2 regions of the Streptomyces sp. NPDC001599 genome follow, and region 2 is predicted to be linked to the other one. Evidence: riboswitches for the same ligand, from Rfam matches in the RefSeq annotation. Region 2 holds a riboswitch; the other holds the start of a gene.

Region 1 (3,662 bases), on a different contig from region 2:
GGCCTTCATCCTGCTCTTCGCCGGATTCGAGACCACCGTCAACCTCGTCGGCAACGGCACCTACGCCCTGCTCACCCACCCCGGGCAGCGGGAGCGGCTGCAAACGTCCCTGGCCGCCGGGGAGCGCGGCCTGCTGGAGACCGGCGTCGAGGAACTCCTGCGCTACGACGGCCCGGTGGAGCTGGCCACCTGGCGCTTCGCCACCCGGCCGCTGACCATCGGCGGACAGGACGTCGCGGCCGGCGACCCCGTCCTCGTCGTCCTCGCCGCCGCCGACCGGGACCCGGAGCGGTTCACCGACCCGGACACCCTGGACCTCGCCCGCCGCGACAGCCAGCACCTCGGGTACGGCCACGGCATCCACTACTGCCTGGGCGCCCCGCTCGCCCGGCTGGAGGGGCAGACGGCGCTGGCGACGCTCCTCACCCGGCTGCCGGACCTCCGCCTCGCCGCGGACCCGGCCGAACTCCGGTGGCGCGGCGGCCTCATCATGCGAGGTCTGCGCACCTTGCCCGTCTCGTTCACACCGCCCGCGTCACCGGCGGACAACGGTCCGTCGCCGAAGCAAAAGTGACACGCGCTCAACTCTGTGATCTTCACGTGATCTGCGCGGCATGAACTTGTGACAAGCGATGATCTCCCTATACGTTCACGGATCAACGTGGTGTCGAGCGTCAACCGCCGCGTGGTCCCCGTCGTCTCGTGAAAGGTCGTCGCATGCTCTCCGGGAACGGTCGTCACCGCCGCCCCCGCCAGGCACCCGCACTGGTCGTCGCCGCCGGAGTGACCGGCTCCGCCATCGCGATCCCGCTGCTCGGCGCCACCGGCGCCCACGCGGCCGACTCCGCGAACTGGGACCAGGTCGCCGAGTGCGAGACCGGCGGCGCCTGGAGCCAGAACAGCGGCAACGGGTACTACGGCGGCCTTCAGCTGTCCCAGGAGGCCTGGGAGCAGTACGGCGGTCTGGACTACGCCCCCAGCGCCGACCAGGCCAGTCGCTCCCAGCAGATAAGAATCGCCGAGAAGATACACGCGGCCCAGGGCATCGCCGCCTGGCCGACCTGCGGTCTGCTGGCCGGCCTGGGCAGCGACTCCGGGATCACGGGCGGTGGCTCCGGCACGGCCGGTGACGGGGCGTCGGAGGGGTCGGACTCCTCGGGGGCGCAGGACACCACCAAGTCGTCCGAATCACCCGCGACCACCGAATCGCCCGAGTCGTCCCCGTCATCCGAGTCATCCGGTTCGACCGGTTCAACCGGCTCGACCGGTACGGCCGAAACTCCGGAGTCGGAGTCCGGGGCGTCCTCTTCGTCCCCTTCGCCCTCTTCTTCGGCTTCTTCCTCGCCGTCGTCTGACGCCTCGTCCGATGGTGCGGACCAATCCACCAAGCCGGACACTTCGTCCGAATCCGACCCCTCCGCCAGTGCCGAACCGCAGGGCACCGAGGGCTCGTCCGGCTCCGGCAAGCACCGCGGCGGCAGTGCGGACGAGGATGCGACGGGGGAGGGCCGTACGGACCCGACGGCGGGCCGGCACGCCTCGCGCGACGGTGACGAGCGAGAGGCCGGGGACGGCTGTTACGTCGTCCGCACCGGCGACAGTCTCTGGGCCATCGCCGACTCCCTTGAGGTCGACGGCGGATGGCACGCGCTCTACGCCGACAACGAGGCGGTCGTCGGTGCCGACCCCGACCACATCCTGCCCGGTCAGACGCTCACGGTCACGGGCGAATCGGGCGAAAAGTAGGGGGAGTTCACGTCACGGTTAGGGACTGTATGTCCCTTTTGGATCTCGTGAGAGATAGGTCTCAGAAGCCGTGATCGTCTTTGAAAATCCGCGGAGCGCGTGTCTACGGTCATGACCGCTCGCCACCGCGGGCCCCGACAGCCGCAACGCCGAATCCTGCCAGCGGCCGTACGGGAACAGTCGTCGCGTCAAGCGCCGCAGGCAGGAGCGGGGGACCCAAGGTAAGCGCCGCACCGGGCAGTTGAGCCGGAGTGGCTAGGGGTGAAGCCGAGTTCCGCGAGGAACCCGGCCGGGCAACTCAACCGGCCCGAACCCGACAGCTCACCTCGCAGGCGTCGGTGAGGGGATCAACCATGCTGTTTTCCGGCAAGGGCAAGCACCGTCGCCCGTCCAAGGCCACCCGAGTCATCGCCGTCGCCGGCGTCACCGGTGCCGCCGTCGCCGCCCCGCTGATGGCGGCCGGCAACGCCTCCGCCGCCACCGCGTCCGAGTGGGACGCCGTCGCCCAGTGCGAGTCCGGCGGCAACTGGTCCATCAACACCGGCAACGGTTACTACGGCGGTCTGCAGTTCTCCGCCTCCACCTGGGCCGCCTACGGCGGTACGCAGTACGCCTCCTCCGCCGACCAGGCGAGCAAGTCCCAGCAGATCGAGATCGCCGAGAAGGTGCTCGCGGGCCAGGGCAAGGGTGCCTGGCCGGTCTGCGGCACCGGCCTGTCGGGCGCCGCGTACACCGGTGGCGGCTCCCAGGACAGCGGTTCCTCCAGCTCCGAGAGCTCGCAGAGCCAGAGCAGCGGCTCCACCGCCGAGCGCTCCACCGAGCAGAAGGCCTCCCGCTCCTCCGAGCGCCCGGCCGCCGAGCCGAAGGCCGAGAAGCCCGCGAAGAAGACCGTCACCACCCCGACCGGCAAGAAGGTCGAGAAGGGCGACGGCGAGTACAAGGTCGTCAAGGGCGACACCCTCAGCTCGATCGCCGAGGAGCACGACGTCAAGGGCGGCTGGGCGAAGCTGTTCAAGCTGAACGACGACATCGTCGACGACGCCGACCTGATCTACCCGGGCCAGCAGCTGCACCTGAAGTAGGCGGCGGCCCGCCCCGCGACTCCCGCCCCGGTGCGTGTTCCCCCGTACGCACCGGGGCGGGATTTTCATGTTCCGCCTTTGTTCCGTTCGGAAACAATTTACTCTCGGTTCTGTCCAGCGGGTGGGCGATCGGCTGGCCGATCGCCCGGAGCCGGTTAGGCTCGGTCCCGCAGAGCCGTCGCGGTCCCGCGGACCGCGGCCCACCGAAGCGCCACATCGAAGCGTCACATTGAAGAAGGAGATGCTCGTGCCGTCCATCGACGTCGTCGTAGCCCGGGAAATCCTGGACTCCCGAGGCAACCCCACGGTCGAGGTCGAGGTCGGCCTCGACGACGGCAGCACGGGGCGTGCCGCCGTTCCCTCCGGCGCCTCCACCGGTGCCTTCGAGGCCATCGAACTGCGTGACGGCGACCCGGGCCGTTACCTCGGCAAGGGCGTCGAGAAGGCCGTGCTGGCCGTCATCGAGCAGATCGGCCCGGAGCTGGTCGGCTACGACGCCACCGAGCAGCGCCTGATCGACCAGGCCATGTTCGACCTGGACGCCACCGACAACAAGGGCTCGCTCGGCGCCAACGCCATCCTCGGCGTCTCCCTCGCCGTCGCCCACGCCGCCTCCGAGGCCAGCGACCTGCCGCTCTTCCGCTACCTGGGCGGCCCGAACGCGCACCTGCTGCCGGTGCCGATGATGAACATCCTGAACGGCGGCTCGCACGCCGACTCCAACGTGGACATCCAGGAGTTCATGATCGCCCCGATCGGCGCGGAGTCCTTCTCCGAGGCCCTGCGCTGGGGCGCCGAGGTCTACCACACCCTCAAGAAGGTCCTGAAGAACAA
Region 2 (3,662 bases):
TCGACCAGCGGCGCACGTCGTAGCGCGGGCGGGGCCAGGCGATCTCGGCGGCCAGCAGCACGGCGTACCAGGCGAGGTCGAGCGTGAGCAGGAAGACGGTCACGTCGTGCAGGACGGCCTGGTCGTCGGCGTTCCACAGGTACATGCCGGTCCCGGCCGCCGCGAGCAGCTTGGCACCGGCGAGCGCCGAGATGGCGAGCGCGCCGCCCGCCACCCAGTGGTCCCCGGAGCCCCGGGCCACCTGTCGCAGGTCGAAGCGGAACAGCGCGATCAGGTAGAGCACGATCCCCAGCCAGAACGGCACCAGCGCCGCGTGCGCCAGCCACGGCGTCGAGGTGGCCGCGGCCAGCGTGGCGGCGAGCACGGTGAGCCCCTCCGTGGCCACGCAGCCCAGGAACACCGCCCCGGGCATCCGCCGCCCCCAGTGCCGCACCACCAGGAACAGCAGCCACGGCCACAACAGGGCCGCCAGCGCCAGCAGCACCGCCGCCAGGAGCGACCAGCCGAGCAGGGAGAAACGGGTGCCGAGCACGGTCGTCGCGGCGACGGCGGTGAGCGCCCCCGGCGTCCCCGCCCGCTTCACCCACTGCACCCGGTCGGCCAGCAGCAGGTAGACGAAGTTCGCCGCCAGTATCAGCCAGGCCGCGCACGCCAGGACCAGGGCGATCCGGGACAGGACCTCGCGGCCCGTCAGATGCAGGGCGACCGACACGATGCCGGTCGCCATCACCGCGGCCCCGGCCGCCGGTGGACGCTGCGCCCACCAGGCGCGCAGCGCGGAGGTATGGGTGGCCGATGACATGCGCCCGATGCTAAATACCGCGCCGATCAGCCCGGGCGCACCACGCTGTAGATCGAGGACTCGCCGTCGTAGAAGATCGACTCCTCGCGGACGTACGCGCCCGGCTTCGGGGCGTGGATCATCATGCCGTCGCCGATGTACAGGCCGACGTGGCTGATGTCGTCGTAGAAGAAGACCAGGTCACCGGGTTGCGCCTGGGAGACGGAGACGGTGGTGCCCGCGTTGACCTGGTCGTAGGTGACGCGCGGCAGCGTCACGCCGGCGGCCTTCCAGGCGGCCTGGGTGAGGCCCGAGCAGTCGTAGGAACCGGGGCCCGTGGCGCCCCAGACGTACGGCTTGCCGATCTGCGCGCGGGCGAAGGCGATGGCCTTGTCGGCCTTGGTGCCGGTCGAGGTGCCCGGCGTCGACGAGTCCGACGACTCGGAAGAGCCGGTGCCGCCGGATCCGGAACCGCTCTCCTGCTGCTGGGCGGCCTCCTCCCGGCGCTTGCGCTCGGCCTCCTCCTGGGCCGCCTGCTGCTTCGCCAGCTCGGCGGCCTTGCGCTCGGACTCCTCCTGCTTCTTCCTCTCGATCGCCGCGAGCCGGGCCTTCTCCTCGGCGGTCAGTTCCGAGAGCAACTCCCGCGCGGTGGCGAGTTTCTTCTGGACGGTCGACTTGGCCGTCTTCAGGTCGGTCTGCGACTCGGTGAGCGTCTCGAGGCTCTCGGTGGCCTCCCGGCGCTTCTTCATCGTCTCGGACTGCTGCGTGACGTAGTCGTCGACGGCGGTCTTCTGCCGGCCGGTGAGCCGGTTCATCAGCTGGTTCTGGTCGAAGTAGTCCTGCGGCGAGTCCGCGAGCAGCAGCGTCGCGGTCTCCGGGACCGAGGCGCCCGTGCGGTACTGGGCGGAGGCGAAGGAACCCAGCTCCTCGCGCGCGTCGTTGAGCTTCTGGGTGCGCCGGGCGACGTCGTCGAGGAGGCCGTCGACCTTCTTGCGCTGCTTGGTGGTCTTCTCCTTGGCCGCGTTGTACTTCTCGGTCGCCGACCCGGCCTGGCGGTAGAGGTCGTCGACCTTCTTCTCGACCTCCTCCAGGGTCGGCCGGTCGTCCGACGGCGTGGCGTTCGCCGTCTGGGACAGCAGCGCGACGGAGGTGAGGGCCGCGGTGGCGAGGGCCGGGGTCCGTATGCCCGCGACGCGGGTACCGGTGGGGCGCGACTTGCGGTGCGACGCCAAGGAGGCGACTCCTTCCAGTGCTCCGCCTACCGGGTTAGCTGTCGGGTTCGGGCGGTGGTTCGGAAGGGTTGCCCTACGGCGGCCCGCCCTCTTCGTGCAGTCGAGGGCGGTGCGGCCGATTCACCCCAAGGTCTCGGTGGGTCCCCGGCTCCGGTGCCGTGCGGGCAGGCCGGACTCGGCGGAGGCCGCGCGGACCGGCGAGGTTCGCCGGAGGGGGTCGAGCGGCCTGCCCCGCACCGTAGCCAACTCGTGTGGCCGCTGTGAAGGTTGGTGGGTGATATGCCCGATACATTTTCGTGACCTTTCGTTCGGGTGCCTCCGGGGCGGTCGCGAGCGTCACTCTTCGTGGTTCCGCTGGTCGCAGGGCGTGCCCGCGCCGAGAGGGTGGGGGGCATTTTCCGGGGTGGCACCGGGTTGTCGGTGGGGCGCCCTAGACTCGGAGAGCGATGAGCAGCCTCTTTGACGACAGCTTCCTGGCGAGCCTCCAGACCCCCCGGGGTCACGAGGAGGAACCCCCGCCGCCGCCCGAGGACGATCACGGACCGGAGCCGGTTCCGCACGATCTGTTCGGCGGGAAGTTCGACGCGCCCCCGGAGCGGGACACCCACTACCGGGACGGCGCCCCGCGCCCCGCCCTGGACGCCGCGGCGCTCCTGGAGGGGCTGAACGAGAACCAGCGCGCCGCCGTCGTCCACTCCGGCTCCCCGCTGCTCATCGTGGCCGGTGCCGGTTCCGGCAAGACCCGCGTGCTGACCCACCGCATCGCCCACCTGCTGGCCGAGCGGAACGTCCACCCGGGCCAGATCCTCGCGATCACCTTCACCAACAAGGCCGCGGGCGAGATGAAGGAGCGCGTCGAGCAGCTCGTCGGCCCGCGCGCCAACGCCATGTGGGTGATGACCTTCCACAGCGCGTGCGTCCGCATCCTGCGCCGCGAGTCGAAGAAGCTCGGCTTCACCTCGTCGTTCTCGATCTACGATGCCGCCGACTCCAAGCGGCTCATGGCGCTGGTCTGCCGCGACCTGGACCTGGACCCCAAGCGCTTCCCGCCGAAGTCGTTCAGCGCGAAGATCAGCAATCTGAAGAACGAGCTGATCGACGAGGAGGACTTCGCCGCCCAGGCCGCCGACGGCTTCGAGAAGACGCTGGCCCAGGCCTACGCGATGTACCAGTCGCGGCTGCGCGAGGCCAACGCCCTCGACTTCGACGACCTGATCATGACGACGGTCAACCTGCTGCGCGCCTTCCCGGACGTCGCCGAGCACTACCGCCGCCGCTTCCGGCACGTCCTGGTCGACGAGTACCAGGACACCAACCACGCGCAGTACGCCCTGGTGCGCGAGCTGGTCGGCGTGCCCTCGGAGCACCCCGTCGACGTGCCGCCCGAGGCCGAGGTGCCGCCCGCCGAGCTGTGCGTGGTGGGCGACGCCGACCAGTCGATCTACGCGTTCCGCGGCGCCACCATCCGCAACATCCTCCAGTTCGAGGAGGACTACCCGGACGCGACGACGATCCTGCTCGAGCAGAACTACCGCTCCACGCAGACCATCCTCAGCGCCGCCAACGCGGTCATCGAGCGCAACGAGTCCCGCCGCCCCAAGAACCTGTGGACCAACCAGGGCAGCGGCGCCCGGATCACCGGGTACGTC

What was found. A riboswitch is a leader RNA that binds a small molecule or an ion and turns the genes downstream of it on or off. The one in region 2 is predicted to bind cyclic di-AMP.
Region 1: linked by a shared signal. The riboswitch ahead of rpfA (resuscitation-promoting factor protein RpfA) and the one ahead of ACFYZ3_RS06910 (NlpC/P60 family protein) in region 2 are both predicted to bind cyclic di-AMP.

The regions. Positions count from the first base shown of each region.
Region 1 is NZ_JBIAVA010000012.1:102,386-106,047, reverse strand. Features, by position in the region: gene ACFYZ3_RS27765 (cytochrome P450) at 1-574, shown strand, start outside; gene ACFYZ3_RS27760 (transglycosylase family protein) at 718-1,746, shown strand; cyclic di-AMP (ydaO/yuaA leader) riboswitch at 1,930-2,096, shown strand; gene rpfA (resuscitation-promoting factor protein RpfA) at 2,100-2,828, shown strand; gene eno (phosphopyruvate hydratase) at 3,076-3,662, shown strand, end outside.
Region 2 is NZ_JBIAVA010000002.1:481,983-485,644, forward strand. Features, by position in the region: gene ACFYZ3_RS06905 (tellurite resistance/C4-dicarboxylate transporter family protein) at 1-802, opposite strand, end outside; gene ACFYZ3_RS06910 (NlpC/P60 family protein) at 829-2,013, opposite strand; cyclic di-AMP (ydaO/yuaA leader) riboswitch at 2,020-2,204, opposite strand; gene pcrA (DNA helicase PcrA) at 2,460-3,662, shown strand, end outside.